Linked DNA regions of Leisingera sp. NJS204. The protein of the gene in region 2 interacts with the protein of the main gene of each other region in a pairwise test. Links are inferred from orthologs where the notes say so. Each region holds a gene or a part of one and is shown on either strand. Other genes may lie near its edges.

Region 1 (5,291 bases), 1.6 Mb from region 2 along the record:
TGGAAGATCGTGAAGAACAGGCTGGCATTCTTCGGCGGCTTGCCACGGTTCTTGCGGATCGTATCAGGATCGATCCGAGTGACCGCATCGTTCGGGAAAGCCGAAAAGGCGTTGTAGGCTTGATCCGCGAGGATGTTGCGGTCGGCGAGGAACAAGATGCGTGGGCGTCGCGTAGGTTCGCCCGAGAGGTTCCACTTGGCTTGGAACAGCTTCCACGCGATCTGAAAGGCGATGGAAGTTTTGCCCGTGCCGGTGGCGAGAGTCAGGAGAATGCGGCGGTCGTCCTTGGCCAAGGCCTCAAGCGCAGCGTTGACGGCCTTGTGCTGGTAGTAGCGCAGTTCCCACTTGCCGCCGTCTGTCTCGAAATCCACGGCACCGAAGCGCTCGCGCCAGTCGTTATGATCCGCGAATGTACGATCCCATAGCTCCTCGGGCGATGGGAAGGGCAATGCCATATCGCCCTCGGCCCTGCTGCCCATGTCGATCTGATACCAGTTCAGGCCGTTGGAGGCATAGGCATAGCGCGAGCCAAGTCGGGTCGCGTAGTCTTTGGCCTGACCGACCCCGTTGCGATGGCTGACGCCTGCGCGCTTGGCTTCCAGAACGGCGAGCTTCTGGCCTTTATGGATCAGGACATAGTCGGCAGACAGTCCCTTGCCACGCGTGCCGCCAGACTGGATGCGCCCAGGACAGATGACTTCACGCCGAACCTTTGAGCCGTTCTTGCCCCAGCCCGCCGCCGCAAGGACGGGGTCTATGCGCTCGGCGCGGGTGTCGGCTTCGGTTTCGTCGTGAATGCTCATCTTCTCTACTCGTTACGTCATGTTAATTCGCCTGCGAAGGCTTTCTGTAAAAGGGATTGGCGAAGATCGTCGAGGTCTCGCAACGCCGCCTCGAAATTTCTTGCCAGCCTTTGCGTCTCTTCTGACATCGCCTGAGCCCTGCTGACAATTTCCGTTCTCATATCGTCATCAGGGAAAGGAATCGGGATACGGTTCAACTGTTTTTGGTTCAACTTTGGTTGCGCCATACCGCTAACGTATGGCTCTAGTGATATCGAATTCAGGTACAGTCGAACAAATTCTTGAGTGTCAGGGTCGTCAAATCTCAACACATGCGCATGATTGTTAACCCAGGATTTGCCGCTAATCGAAAAGGCAATCGGGTAAGTGCGCGCAAGAAGGTTCGCGCCGTCTTCTGAAATTAACAGAAGGTCCTCATCAAACAGATAGTCGGCAACGTGATCTACGACGCCCGATGCGCCATAGTACGGGATGTCGCCCGCGACGCGTTTTGACTTGGTGATCGGAACGCGCACGCGGTCCAAGTTCTCGGAAATCTGGTCGAGTGTCTTCTCTTGCCAAGCCCCTTCACCAAACACATTCGCAAGGTAGCTCTCGAACAACTCCCGCGCGTTTTGGAGGTTGGCTTCGGCGTGGGCGCGGGCGCGGGCCAGACCCTCGAAGGCCTCGTCCAGAACCGCAACAATGCGCTGCTGTTCTTCGAGCGGTGGGAGGGGAACTGGAATGCCTTTGGCGCGAGAAATAGTAAGAGTACCAACCGTTGCGCCGTCGCTTTTCTTAACGGTGTCGAGCAAGCCATCCCACTGAAAAGCATACTGATAGAACCGTGAGTCCACGTCCACTTTGGGGTGAAAGCGCAATACGCTCGCATCTTTGAAGTAAAATCTGTCGTCTGGCTGCACAACATAACAAGCCCCAAGGGTGCCAACGGCCGAAACCATTAAATCGCCTGAACTCGGGACACCATGCTTGTCTTTCAGCTCCGCGAAATGGTCCTCAGAAATGAAAAGGTCGTTTTCGACCGATCCCTCCTTGGCGAGTTTTACGATTTCACGGGCGCGGTAAAAGGGAACTCCTTCCCGCTGCCATTGTTTCTGCAAGACCCGTTTGCTCGAACCGATCTCGAAGATTCCTCCGAGTGTCTCGTCTTTCCAGCCAGCTTTCACAGCATACCCCGAATTTCTTCAAGGATTTGCGCCGTTTCAGCATCCCGCGCCAGCATGTCGGCAATAATCTCTTCGGGGCTGCGCAGCGCCTCGGCTTCCGGCGCGTTCGGGTTTTTGACCGACAGATCGTAGCTGTCCTCGTCAAGATCGACGCGTTTCACAATCCAGCTTTGCGGCCCGTTCGGGCGGGTGCGTTGTAGCTCGATGAACTCCGCCAGATCATCATCGTTCAGCGGGTTGGTTTTGCCAAGGCTCCGCCCCGGATCGAGCTGGTAGTACCAGATATCCCGCGTCGGCGCGCCTTTCTCGAAGAACAGCACCACGGTCTTGACGCCCGCGCCCTGAAAGGTGCCTTGCGGGCAATCGAGGATGGAGTGCAGCTCCGCCGCCTCCAGCAGTTCCTTGCGCAGCGCGACGGAGGCGTTGTCGGTGTTGCTAAGGAAGGTGTTCTTGATCACCACGGCGGCACGCCCGCCTGCCTTCAGCTTGCGGATGAAGTGTTGCAGGAACAGGTAGGCTGTCTCGCCCGTGCGGATCGGGAAGTTTTGCTGCACCTCGCGCCGCTCGCCGCCGCCGAAGGGCGGATTGGCAAGGATGACGTCGTGGCGGTCCTTCTCCTGAATATCCATCACGTTCTCATTGAGCGTGTTGGAGTGGATCAGGTTCGGGGCCTCGATGCCGTGCAGGACCATGTTCATGATCCCGATGATGTAGGCGAGGCCCTTCTTCTCTTGGCCGTAGAAGGTCTTGGTTTGCAGGGTCTCGTATTCGGATGCGGAGAGCTTGTCGGTGCGGAGGTAGTCATAGGCTTCGCAGAGGAAGCCAGCCGAGCCAACCGCGCCATCATAGATCGTCTCGCCGACCTTGGGGGCCGTGACCTTGATCATGGCACGGATGAGCGGGCGCGGCGTATAGTATTCGCCCCCGTTTCGCCCCGCGTTGCCCATCCGGCGGATACGGGTTTCATAGAGCTGTGACAGCTCGTGCCGCTCGGCCTGGGTGTTGAAAGAAAGGCCGTCCACGGCTTCGAGCACGTCGCGCAAGATATAGCCTGAGCGGAACTTGTTCCGCAGCTCGGTGAAGACTTCGCCGATCTTGTATTGGATCGTCTGCGGGCTTGTTGCGGATTGGCGGAAAGAGGCGAGATACGGGAATAGTTCCTGATCGACAAACTTGATCAGGTCGTCGCCGATGCGGGCAGCGTTGTGGTCAAACTCGCCGTCCTTTTTTGGTGCGGCCCATTTGTCCCAACGAAACTCGCCATCAATGATCGGGGTGTAATCATCGCCATCAAGTTCGGCTCGATCAGCTCGCTCGGTTTCAAGGTCGTGCAGGTATTTCAGGAACAGTACCCAAGAGGTCTGTTCTACGTAATCCAATTCGTTGGCGATGCCTTCTTCCGCGCGAAGGTCTCGTTCGATCTTGTTAAATGCGTTTTCGTACAATGTGCTCTCTGCCCTGACGAGTTGTGGTTTTGGATCACCTTAGCAGGCACATCTTGTGCGTGCATCCCCAAAGAGCCCTAGGGGGCAGTTATCCACATTGGAAGAGCGTGCGAGAATGGCGGGTATGGTTCATTTGATCGGGTTCAGCGCCGATGCGGTGACGGCATCCAATCTGCGGAAGGTTGGTCAGGGTTCCAATGGGGCGCGAAGGCTCCGTGGTCGATGGGATGGTTCCAAGGCAAGGGCAGCTATGAAATGCTTCCTTCCTGGTCTCCATGAAATGGTCATGGGGGTATTGGGGGTAGCAAGAACGCTCCCCCGATTGGTGATGCAACGGCCAAAGGTTGCGAGTGGTTTCAAGGGGCGCGATAGCCCTTTGATCGATGGGTGCAGGGAGAGCGAAGTCTCCTGCGACTGATTGAACGGGGATACGTTCTACTGGCTCTTGAACGGGCTCAATGCCCTGGAAGAGCCACAGGCCGGGGGGATGCAACGGGGGCGCGCAGCGGGACCCCTTGCCAAGCAGCGTGGTAGTACCACGCACAGCTTGCGTTTGGCGCTATTCTAGCCGCCTTCACGTGGAGTAAATGGTAGTACCACATAGTGATCGCGGACTTGCAGGCTTGCATTCTGGCTCATTGCTCATCGGGGATGGGTAGATTTGCTGTCGGGTACATTGCGTTGTGAAGGTATGCCATAGACTGACGATCTTGTCTCGAAGCAGCGTGGTCGAACGGCGTTCGGAGCTGTGCATCTTGAAGCCAGGATGATCCTGCATCTTTCTCCATCGCCAACTTGAGAAACCCAACACTGCCACGCATTGCCGCCACGTGAATCGGCGTCAAAGCGGTGGTTGGTTGACTGGTTCGAAGAGACTGTCCATCCTCTAAGGCCATTCGCAACTCATAGAGGTCATCATCCCTCGCTGCCTTAAAGATGTCAGGCGGCTCTTCCTTGAGCGTCCTATCGTTGTTGGCGGGCGCGGTCTTCATTTTCAGTGATACCCCGCACTGAACTTCTCGGCGATGGCCTCAAGGTAAGGATTGCTCCTCACAAGATCAGCGGTGAGTCTGCGTGATGCTCCGAAAAAGGATGATCCGTCGAAGCGCTGCACCTTCTTCAGCTCTACCTTGTTTGAAACCTCCGGTGGAAATTCAGTCGTATCGATGGTCATGCTGTAAGCCGTGACACTTCCATTCTCGTCCTTGGTTACATCAATGCGCCCATCGGCAATTATTCTCGAATAAGGAAAGAGCTCGTCACCATAGTCATGCACATCTTCATTAGTGAGAACAAAACGCGCATTGACCAGATCACGTCCTTGAAGGGCTCCTGAATATTCATTTGCCGTGACAATCGAATAACCGCGCAAAACAATTGGAAATCGACCTTTCTCCAGTGAAACAAAAAATTCGTCATGGAAGGTGTTTGCCGCTTTGCGTACGGCTGCAACGTCTGAAAAGACAATCGTCAGCGGCGCAATGCCGCCATAGAAACCGCCGCACATGATCAGACAAGTTGGAAACGGAACGCCGAATCCGGCTGTCAAAGAATGGATCAGCGTGTGTGGCGGTGTTCCATCAAGGATTTGAGCAACGGGCTCGCTCAGATAACCTGAGGCAAAGATATCTCTGAGCGCCTGTCGGTGGAAATTCGTACGCTCCTTGTTGTAGCGCACCTCAAATCCATTGAAGCCGCCTTCGATCATTACTTGCTGTGCGAAGCGGTTGATAAAGGCGAATTTGGCATCGCCAATGTGATGTGAAGACTTGCTTCCGAACCACTTCTTTAGGTCATCCAGCGTGAGCCGCGAGTCTCGTTCGTTCGCAGCTCGTCCTTTGAAGCCGTCAGACTTCGCACGATCACGAAGCTCTGTG
Region 2 (4,240 bases):
TCACCGCTGAACTGGAAGACGGCACCATCATGGGCCTGCAGCATAACGAGCTGCCGATCCACGGTGTGCAGTTCCATCCGGAATCGATTGCATCTGAGCACGGTCATGCGCTGCTGAAAAACTTTCTCGACGTGATGCAGGTGCCCGCATGAGCGACCGCCTGAAACCGCTTATCGGCGCCGCGGCGGAACGGTCGCTGACCCGCGAGGAGGCTGAAACCGCTTTCACTCTGCTGTTTGAGGGCGAGGCCACGCCCAGCCAGATCGGCGGCCTTCTGATGGCGATGCGCACCCGTGGCGAAAGCGTTGACGAATACGCTGCTGCCGCCGCCGTGATGCGCGCCAAATGCAACCCGGTGAAAGCGCCTGCGGGTGCCATGGACATCGTCGGCACCGGCGGTGACGGCAAGAACACCCTCAACATCTCCACCGCCACTGCCTTTGTGGCGGCCGGCGCAGGCGTGGTGGTTGCCAAACACGGCAACCGCAACCTCAGCTCCAAATCCGGCACTGCCGACATGCAGTCCCAGATGGGCATTAACGTGATGGTCGGCCCGCAAGCGGTTGAAAAGGCAATAAATGAGGCCGGTATCGGCTTCATGATGGCGCCCATGCATCACCCGGCGGTGGCACATGTAATGCCCACCCGGTCCGAGCTTGGCACCCGCACTATCTTTAACATCCTCGGCCCGCTGACCAACCCGGCCGGCGTGAAACGCCAGCTGACCGGCGCTTTCAGCCGCGCGATGATCCGTCCGATGGCGGAAACGCTGAAAGCCCTGGGGTCGGAACGCGCCTGGCTGGTGCACGGTTCTGACGGCACGGATGAGCTGACAATTACCGGCGTCAGCTGGGTCTCCGCTTTGGAGGAAGACGGCAGCATCCGCGATGTCGAACTCCACCCCGAGGACGCAGGCCTGCCGGTGCATGACTTTGACATGATTGTCGGCGGCACCCCTGAAGAAAACGCAATGGCCTTCCGGGTTCTGCTGCAAGGCACGCCCTCTGCCTACCGGGATGCGGTGCTGCTGAACGCTGCCGCTGCGCTGGTTGTCGCGGGTAAGGCTGCCGACCTCAAGGAAGGTGTCGCGCGCGCGGCGGAGTCCATCGACAGCGGCGCGGCCAAGTCCAAGGTCGAGGCACTGGCGCGGATCACCTCAGCCGCATGACCGATCTTCCGCCGGGGCTGGGCGCCTGGTCCAGCCTGCCCTTTTTCACCGACCACTGGCCCGGGATCTCAGCTGCAATTGCTGAGGATCCCCGGACCATCCTGCCGCCCGCGCATCAGCGGTTCGCTGCGCTGGAGCTGACCCAGCCTGAGGACACTCGCGTGGTGATCCTGGGGCAGGATCCCTATCCGACGCCGGGCCACGCCCATGGGCTCGCCTTCTCAGCCGAGCCGGACGTCCGCCCCTTTCCCCGCTCATTGTCCAATATTTACAAGGAATTGGAGGATGATCTTGGTGTCACCCGCACGAATGCGGACCTGCACGGCTGGGCGCGCCAGGGTGTTCTGCTTTTGAACACTGCGCTGTCAGTTCCCGCAGGCGAGGCAAACGGTCACAAGCACTTTGGCTGGCACCACCTGGTGCATCAGGTGCTGGAACTGGCCTCACAAACCCCCACCGCATGCATTCTGTGGGGAAATGCTGCACAAAAGCTTGAAAAACATATCAAACCGGGCGATCACCTGATCCTGAAAACAGCCCATCCCTCGCCGTTGTCGGCGCGGCGCGGTTTCTTCGGGTCCCGGCCCTTTTCAAAAGTGAACAATTGGCTCGCCGCCCGCGGTGAAACTGCCATAGACTGGAACGCAGGAACGGAGGCCCAGGCATGAGTGAAACTGGTATGACCAAAAACGTGCTCGACAAGATCAAGGCCTACAAACTGGAAGAAGTGGCTGCCGCCAAGGCCGCCAAACCGCTGGAGGCGGTCGAGGCTGAGGCGCGCGATGCCTCCCCGGTGCGCGGCTTTGCCGAGAGCTTGAATCAAGCCAACCGCAGCGGTTACGGTCTGATTGCCGAGATCAAGAAAGCCAGCCCCTCCAAGGGGTTGATCCGCCCTGATTTCGAACCGGCGGAACTGGCCAAGGCCTATGAGGACGGCGGCGCGACCTGCCTGTCTGTCCTGACCGACATCCCCAGCTTCCAAGGCGCCAAGGAGTTCCTGAACCAAGCCCGCGCAGCCTGTTCGCTGCCTGCGCTGCGCAAGGACTTCATGTATGACACCTATCAGGTGGCTGAGGCCCGCGCCCTGGGTGCCGACTGCATCCTGATCATCCTCGCCTCGGTCTCAGACGCCCAGGCGCAGGAGCTGGAGGAAAGCGCCTTTGACTGGGGCATGGATGTTCTGCTGGAGGTGCATGACGCCGAGGAACTGGAGCGCGCCTGCAACCTGAAATCGCCGCTGATGGGCATCAACAACCGCAATCTCAAGACGTTTGAGACCACACTGGACACCACCCGGGAACTGTCGCGCATGGTGCCAGCCGACCGCACCATCGTTTGCGAGAGCGGGCTGTCCACGCCTGAGGACCTCAGCGACATGGCCCGTTACGGTGCGCGCACTTTCCTCATCGGCGAAAGCCTGATGCGGCAGGACGATGTCGCCGGTGCCACCCGTGCGCTGCTCGCCAATCCGCTGATGCCTGGCATGATGTAAAGGAGGATCGCAATGAGCCTCACCCATTTCGACACCAAGGGCGACGCCCATATGGTCGACGTCTCAGACAAGGCTGTGACTTCGCGTATCGCCACCGCTGAGGGCCACATTACCATGGCCCGGGAAACCTTTGATATCATTGCTGAAGGCCGTGCCAAGAAGGGCGATGTCCTGTCGGTGGCCCGTCTCGCGGGCATCATGGGCGCCAAGAAGACGCCGGAATTGATCCCGCTCTGCCACCCTCTGCCGGTGACCAAGGTTGCGGTGGAGCTGACACTGGACCCGGACCTGCCCGGCGTGCGGGTTGAGGCGACGGTCAAGACCACCGGCCAGACCGGGGTTGAGATGGAGGCGCTCACCGCCGTCTCCACTGCCGCGCTCACCGTCTATGACATGGCCAAGGCCGTGGACAAGGCGATGCAGATCGGCGGCATCCGCGTGACGCTGAAAGATGGCGGAAAATCAGGCAAGTACGAGGCGTAAATGATCCCGGTCAGCGAAGCCCGCGCGCATCTTTTAACGCTTGTTCAACAGCTTGAAACCGAACAGGTGCCGCTGGCACAGGCCGCGGGCCGGGTGCTGGCGGCTGATCTGCAAGCGCGCCGTGATCAGCCGCCGTTCTCCGCCTCAGCAATGGACGGTTACGCTGTGAACGCCGCTGAGGTTGAGCAGCACGCCATGTTCAAGGTGATCGGCGAAGCCGCCGCCGGTCACGCATTTCAGGGCCGCGCCGGCGCGGGCCAGGCCGTGCGTATCTTTACCGGTGCACCGGTACCTGAAGGCGCAAGTTTTGTTGTTATACAAGAAGATACAACCCGCAACGGCGACCTTATCACCATCACCGGCGCCCCCGGCAGCAACCACAACATCCGCCCTCGCGGCGGCGATTTCACCGATGGCCAGACCGTCACGGCCCCCAAGCGCCTGACACCGGCTGACATTGCCTTGCTGGCAGCCATGAACATCCCCGCGATACCCGTCACCCGCCGCCCGGAGATTGCACTGATCTCCACCGGCGACGAATTGGTGATGCCCGGCGGCACCCCAGGACCGGACCAGATCATTGCCTCCAACACCTTTGGCCTCAAAGCGATGCTCGAAGACCTTGGCGCCCGTGCCCGCATCCTGCCCATCGCCCGTGACACCGAAAGCTCGCTGCGCACGGCCTTTGAACTGGCCGAGGGCGCTGATCTGGTTGTCACCATCGGCGGCGCCTCGGTTGGTGATCATGATCTGGTCGGCAAGGTGGCGCAGGATCTCGGGATGGAGCGCAGTTTCTACAGGGTTGCTATGCGCCCCGGCAAACCGCTGATGGCCGGCCGGATGAATGGCGCTGCTATGGTTGGCCTGCCCGGCAATCCAGTATCGGCCATGGTCTGCGGCCACGTGTTTCTGGCCCCGATGGTGCGATCCATGCTGGGATTGCCTGCACCATCGCAGCAGCACTTGCTGACGGCCGTCCTTTGCGCCCCCCTGACGGCCAATGGTCCGCGCGAGCACTACATGCGGGCAAATGTGCAAAGCGGCCAGTTGCAAGCGTTTGACAACCAGGACAGCTCCCTGCTCACCATTTTGGCCGA
Region 3 (5,308 bases), 270 kb from region 2 along the record:
CGCCCGCCCGGCACCCGGCCGGGCAACAGGCGATAGCCCGGGAAACGGTGCAGCAGGCGTTCAATGGCGATCCTCCCCTCCAGCCGCGCCAGCGTCAGCCCGACGCAGACATGCGGCCCGCCGGCAAAGGCCAGATGCCGGTTCGGCGTCCGGTTAACATCAAAGACACCCGGCTTTTCAAACACCTCCGGATCGCGGTTCGCCGCCCCGATCAGCAGATGCAAGTTGGTCCCCGCAGAGACTTTCAGTCCGCCGAATTCCACATCCGCTGTGGTTTCCCGGTTGCCCAGCTGATTGGGCGACCGAAAGCGCAGAACCTCCTCGATGGCAGGTTTGATCAGCTCCGGCTGCTCCAGCAGCCGCTGCTTTTGGTCCGGATGGTCATTCAGCAGCGCCAACCCGTTGCCGATCAGATTGGTGGTGGTCTCGTGACCTGCATTCAGTATAAAGATGCAATTCTGGATCAGCTCAACCTCGCTGAGGGCGCTATCCGCCCCCTCGCCGTTGATCAGCCGTGTCAGCACGTCGGTGTCAATGTCCCCTGGTTTGGCCCGCCGCCGGGCGATCAAATCCTGCAGGTAGGCCTTGAACTCCTCCACCGCCCGGTGCCCTGCGGCCAGCTGATCAGCATTCAGCGCTGGCTCCAGCGCGCCCAGGATGGCCAGCGACCAGTCACGTAGCGGCGCCCGCTCCGCCATCGGCACGTCCAGCAGATTGCCGATAATCTGGATCGGAATGGAGGCGGCAAAATCCTCGATCAGGTCCACATTGGCTGCGCCCGCCATTCTGTCCAGCAAGCGGTCAACCGTCTCAACCAGCCCCGGTTCCATCCTGGCAATTGCCCGCGGCGTCAGCGCCGAGGTCATGATCCTGCGCACCCGCGTATGCAGCGGCGGATCGGAAAACACTAGCGAAGTGGTGTGATGCTCAAACAATGGCGAACCCGCGCCGAATTTTGGCGCAAAAGCTTTCTTCTTGTCCGAGGAAAACAGCGTGGTGTCCCGGTAAACCCTGTCCAGATCGGCATGGCGGCAGACCAGCAGTGACCCATCCGGCTGCGGCAGCACCGGCGCCTCGCGCAGCAAAGCATCGTAAATGGGAAAGGGATCCTCCAGAAAACCCTCAGGCGGGTTCGCCAGATTAAACTCCTCAATATTCACAGATACTTGCTCTCCGCTGCTCATCCGACACCCTCCCGCTGGCCATTCCGGTCAGGGTTTCTGCAGGAAATGCGACTGTCAATCCGCCATTGCGGCAAGAAACCCAGCGTCAGTACGATGCCCCGCAATATACGGCGACGCCCGATTACAGCGTGACAACGGCACCGGGAACAGGTAGAAACAAAACATGAACACACCAATTTCTTCCATCCGAAACCTTGGCCCCGCGTATGAGGAAGCCTGCCACCGGGCCGGCATTTCGTCCGCCGAGGATTTGCGTGCCATCGGCGCTGACGCGGCCTATGCCAAACTTCTGAAAACCGGTACCCGGCCGCATTTCATCGGCTACTACGTGCTGGTGATGGCGCTGCAGGGGCGGCCTTGGAATGATTGCAAAGGCAAGGAAAAAGAAGAGCTTCGCCAGCGCTTTGACGAGATCAAGGCCAGCAGCATTGACACCCATCAAGCAGCATTCGAGGCAACCTTGGACATGATCGGCGTTGTCGCGCGCAAATAGCTGGATGGAACCAAATGGGGTATCCGGGGGTTGGTTCATCAACGGGACATTAACCAAAGGAGATCCTCGATGGACCTGATCCGGATTATTTTTGCAGTCATTCTGCCGCCGCTTGGCGTGTTTCTGCAGGTCGGCCTGGGCAAGCATTTCTGGCTCAACATCCTGCTGACGATCCTCGGCTATATTCCGGGCATCGTGCACGCTGTGTGGATTATCGCGAAGACGCCTGAACATGCCTGACACCGCGCATCACGAAGACCGCCTACAATCATTGCAGCGCCTGGCACACCGCATGGACCGGGCATTCCGCATTCCCTTAATCGGAACGCGGATCGGCTGGGACAGCATTCTGGGTCTCATCCCGGGCGTGGGCGACGCGGTGGCGCTGCTGCCTGCGGGCTATATCCTGCTCTCGGGACACCGCATGGGTGCTTCAAAAGGAACGCTGGCGCGCATGGCCGCCAACATCGGCATTGATGCGCTTGTTGGCACGATCCCGCTGGCCGGCGATCTTTTCGACATTGGCTGGAAGGCCAATACCCGCAACGTCGCCCTGCTGCGCCGCCACTTGGAACAATCAGCCGCGCAGGATGAGCCGTTGGCGAAACGTCTTGCGCGGCGCGGCTTTTCCACCCTGGTTGCGCCCAAGGACTTGGCTGCCTTCAGCCGCTTCGCCACGCGGAAACGGCCCCGCAGACCGCGCAACCGGCAGCACAGCGGGCTTAGAACCGCTTTCTCCAACTCATAAAAAAACCGCGCCAGTCGCCCGGCGCGGCCTTCAGTCATCGCTAAGCCTGCGGCTTAGCCGACCAGCTCGAGGCCGGAGAAGAAATAGGCGATCTCGACAGCGGCGGTTTCCGGTGCGTCGGAACCGTGCACGGAGTTTTCGCCAACCGATTCAGCAAATTCGGCGCGAATGGTGCCGGCCGCGGCGTCCGCCGGGTTGGTGGCGCCCATCACTTCGCGGTTTTTGGCAATGGCGTTTTCGCCTTCCAGAACCTGCGCGACGATCGGAGCGGAGGCCATGAATTCGCACAGTTCGTCGTAGAAGGGACGCTCGGCGTGCACTTTGTAGAACTCGCCTGCCTGGGCTTTGGTCAGGTGAATGCGCTTTTGCGCCACAACGCGCAGGCCGGCTTCTTCGAATTTGGCGTTGATTGCGCCGGTCAGATTGCGGCGGGTTGCGTCGGGCTTGATGATCGAGAAAGTGCGTTCCAGTGCCATGGGGCAGACTCCTGTGCTGAAAAGCCGGACATCATGCCCGGCCCGTTACGAATTGCCGCCCCGATAGCATGGCTCTGTGACAGGATAAAGAGGGGATTACGCAGCTTTGACGCAGCAGCAAGGGCGGCGCGCAGCCCGTTGGCTTTGCCTCCTGAGCCTGCGCCGGTCTTGCCGCGCATCTGCAATAAGCCGGCCACAGCCAGCCACGTCCGGCACCCGCACATGGCCTGCCCCATTGACAAGGGCCAGACAGTACCCCAGTGCAAGGCCCATGTTACGTATCAGCGATATATCCTATGCGGTCGAAGGCCGTCTTTTGTTCGATGGCGCCAGCGCCACGATCCCCACTGGCCACAAGGTTGGATTGGTCGGCCGCAACGGCACCGGCAAAACCACGCTGTTCCGGCTGATCCGCAATGAGCTGTCGCTGGAATCCGGCGCCATTTCACTGCCCAGCAAAGCGCGGATCGGCGGCATTGCCCAGGAAGCGCCATCCTCCAACGTGTCGCTGATCGATACGGTGCTTGCCGCGGACACTGAACGCGCCGAATTGATGGCCGAGTCCGAGACCGCGCAGGATCCCGGACGGATTGCCGAAATTCAAACCCGGCTTTCAGATATCGACGCATGGTCGGCCGAGGCACGTGCCGCTGCCATCCTCAAAGGTCTCGGGTTTGATTTTGCCGCCCAGCAACGCCCTTGCTCCGACTATTCGGGCGGCTGGCGGATGCGGGTGGCCCTGGCTGCGGTGCTGTTTTCACAGCCTGACCTCTTGCTGCTGGACGAACCTACCAACTACCTGGACCTTGAGGGCGCGCTGTGGCTTGAGGCCTATCTGGTCAAATACCCGCACACCGTGATCATCATCAGCCACGACCGCGAGCTGCTGAACCGCTCGGTGAACGGCATTCTGCACCTCGAAGAGCTGGGCCTGACCTATTACTCCGGCAACTATGACCAGTTCGCCCGTCAGCGCGCCGCCAACCGGGCCAATCAGGCCGCACAGGCCAAGAAACAGGACGCCCGCCGCGCCCATCTGCAGGCCTTTGTCGACCGGTTCAAGGCCAAGGCGAGCAAAGCCAAACAGGCGCAAAGCCGGGTCAAGATGCTGGAGAAGATGGAGACCATCCGCGCACCCGAAGACGCCGCGCGCACCGTTTTCACCTTCCCCGAACCCGAGGAGCTGTCGCCGCCGATCATCGCGACCGAGGGCGCCTCGGTCGGCTATGACGGCACCCCGATCCTCAGTCGGCTGGATCTGCGCATTGATCAGGACGACCGTATCGCGCTGCTTGGCAAGAACGGAGAGGGCAAATCCACCCTGTCCAAAATGCTGTCAGGCCGTCTGGATGTGATGGCCGGCAAGATGACCCAGTCCGGCAAGCTGCGGATCGGTTTTTTTGCCCAGCACCAGGTGGATGAGCTGCACATTGACGAAACGCCGCTGCAGCATTTGCAGCGCGAACGCCCGAACGAAGGCCAGGCCCGCCTGCGCGCCCGGCTGGCCGGGTTCGGACTGGGGTCGGATCAGGCTGATACCGAGGTCGGCCGTCTCTCCGGCGGGCAGAAGGCGCGGCTGTCGCTGCTGCTGGCCACCCTGCCCGCTCCGCATCTGCTGATCCTCGATGAACCGACCAACCACCTGGACATCGAAAGCCGCGAGGCGCTGGTCGAAGCGCTGACCGCCTATTCCGGCGCGGTCATTCTGGTCAGCCATGACATGCACCTCCTTAGCCTGGTCGCGGACCGGCTGTGGCTGGTGTCCGGCGGCACAGTGAAACCGTTTGAGGGCGATCTGCCGGCCTACCGCGATCTGCTGCTGACGCGCGACAAACCCGCAGGCAAATCCAAGACCAAGGCCAAGGCCGAAAAACCAAAGCGCCCCAGCCGCGAAGCCATTCAGGCCCTGCGCGCCGAGGTCCGCAAAGGTGAGGCGCGCCTGGAAAAAGTCAGCGAAATGCGCGACAAGCTGGCCAAAAAACTGGCAGACCCTGCTCTTTATGACGATGGACGCAAAGACGAAGCCATTGTCTGGCAGCGCAAATATGCCGAAGTCATGGAAGCCCAGGACCGCGCCGAGGAGCTGTGGCTGAAAGCGGTGGAGAAACTGGAAAAAGCAGAGGCGCAATGATCGACACGGCCTTTCTGATCACCTCATTTGTCACGTTGTTTGTCATCGTTGACCCGATTGGGCTGACACCGATCTTTCTGGCGCTGACACAGGGCATGACGCCCGCACAGCGGCGTGCGATTGCCCTGCGTTCGACCATCACCGCAGCAATTCTGCTTGCGCTGTTTACGGCACTTGGCGAAGCGGTGCTTGGCTTTGCAGGCATTTCCATGGCTGCCTTCCGCATTGCCGGGGGTGTGCTGTTGTTCCTCACTGCGCTTGATATGCTGTTTGAAC

Evidence for each region. Proteins that work in one complex are often made in the same cells at the same time.
Region 1: the proteins of ETW24_RS10100 (region 2) and ETW24_RS17770 interact in binary tests that used the Escherichia coli proteins (3 or more experiments, as listed by UniProt). The link is inferred for Leisingera sp. NJS204 from one-to-one orthologs.
Region 3: the proteins of ETW24_RS10100 (region 2) and ndk interact in binary tests that used the Escherichia coli proteins (3 or more experiments, as listed by UniProt). The link is inferred for Leisingera sp. NJS204 from one-to-one orthologs.

What each region holds. Positions count from the first base shown.
Region 1 is NZ_CP035417.1:3,636,571-3,641,861, reverse strand. Bases 1,191-4,001 are described here. They hold ETW24_RS17770 (class I SAM-dependent DNA methyltransferase), read right to left. Parts: upstream 3,415-4,001; coding sequence 1,966-3,414; downstream 1,191-1,965. Other genes in these bases: ETW24_RS17775 (restriction endonuclease subunit S), read right to left, coding at 1,191-1,969. In the rest of the region: hsdR (EcoAI/FtnUII family type I restriction enzme subunit R), read right to left, coding at 1-803; more of ETW24_RS17775, read right to left, coding at 821-1,190; ETW24_RS17765 (ankyrin repeat domain-containing protein), read right to left, coding at 4,050-4,406; ETW24_RS17760 (hypothetical protein), read right to left, coding at 4,409-5,291. UniProt on the Escherichia coli protein: The subtype gamma methyltransferase (M) subunit of a type I restriction enzyme. The M and S subunits together form a methyltransferase (MTase) that methylates A-2 on the top and A-3 on the bottom strand of the sequence 5'-AACN(6)GTGC-3'.
Region 2 is NZ_CP035417.1:2,054,499-2,058,738, forward strand. The notes cover bases 1-3,000. They hold ETW24_RS10100 (uracil-DNA glycosylase), read left to right. Parts: upstream 1-1,164; coding sequence 1,165-1,836; downstream 1,837-3,000. Other genes in these bases: ETW24_RS10090 (anthranilate synthase component II), read left to right, coding at 1-152; trpD (anthranilate phosphoribosyltransferase), read left to right, coding at 149-1,168; trpC (indole-3-glycerol phosphate synthase TrpC), read left to right, coding at 1,848-2,660; moaC (cyclic pyranopterin monophosphate synthase MoaC), read left to right, coding at 2,673-3,000. Also shown: more of moaC, read left to right, coding at 3,001-3,143; ETW24_RS10115 (molybdopterin molybdotransferase MoeA), read left to right, coding at 3,144-4,240. UniProt on the Escherichia coli protein: Excises uracil residues from the DNA which can arise as a result of misincorporation of dUMP residues by DNA polymerase or due to deamination of cytosine.
Region 3 is NZ_CP035417.1:2,327,146-2,332,453, forward strand. The notes cover bases 1,191-4,018. They hold ndk (nucleoside-diphosphate kinase), read right to left. Parts: upstream 2,902-4,018; coding sequence 2,479-2,901; downstream 1,191-2,478. Other genes in these bases: ETW24_RS11385 (TfoX/Sxy family protein), read left to right, coding at 1,348-1,677; ETW24_RS11390 (YqaE/Pmp3 family membrane protein), read left to right, coding at 1,747-1,917; ETW24_RS11395 (DUF4112 domain-containing protein), read left to right, coding at 1,910-2,425; ETW24_RS11405 (ABC-F family ATP-binding cassette domain-containing protein), read left to right, coding at 3,173-4,018. Outside these bases: ETW24_RS11380 (cytochrome P450), read right to left, coding at 1-1,184; more of ETW24_RS11405, read left to right, coding at 4,019-5,032; ETW24_RS11410 (MarC family protein), read left to right, coding at 5,029-5,308. UniProt on the Escherichia coli protein: Major role in the synthesis of nucleoside triphosphates other than ATP. The ATP gamma phosphate is transferred to the NDP beta phosphate via a ping-pong mechanism, using a phosphorylated active-site intermediate.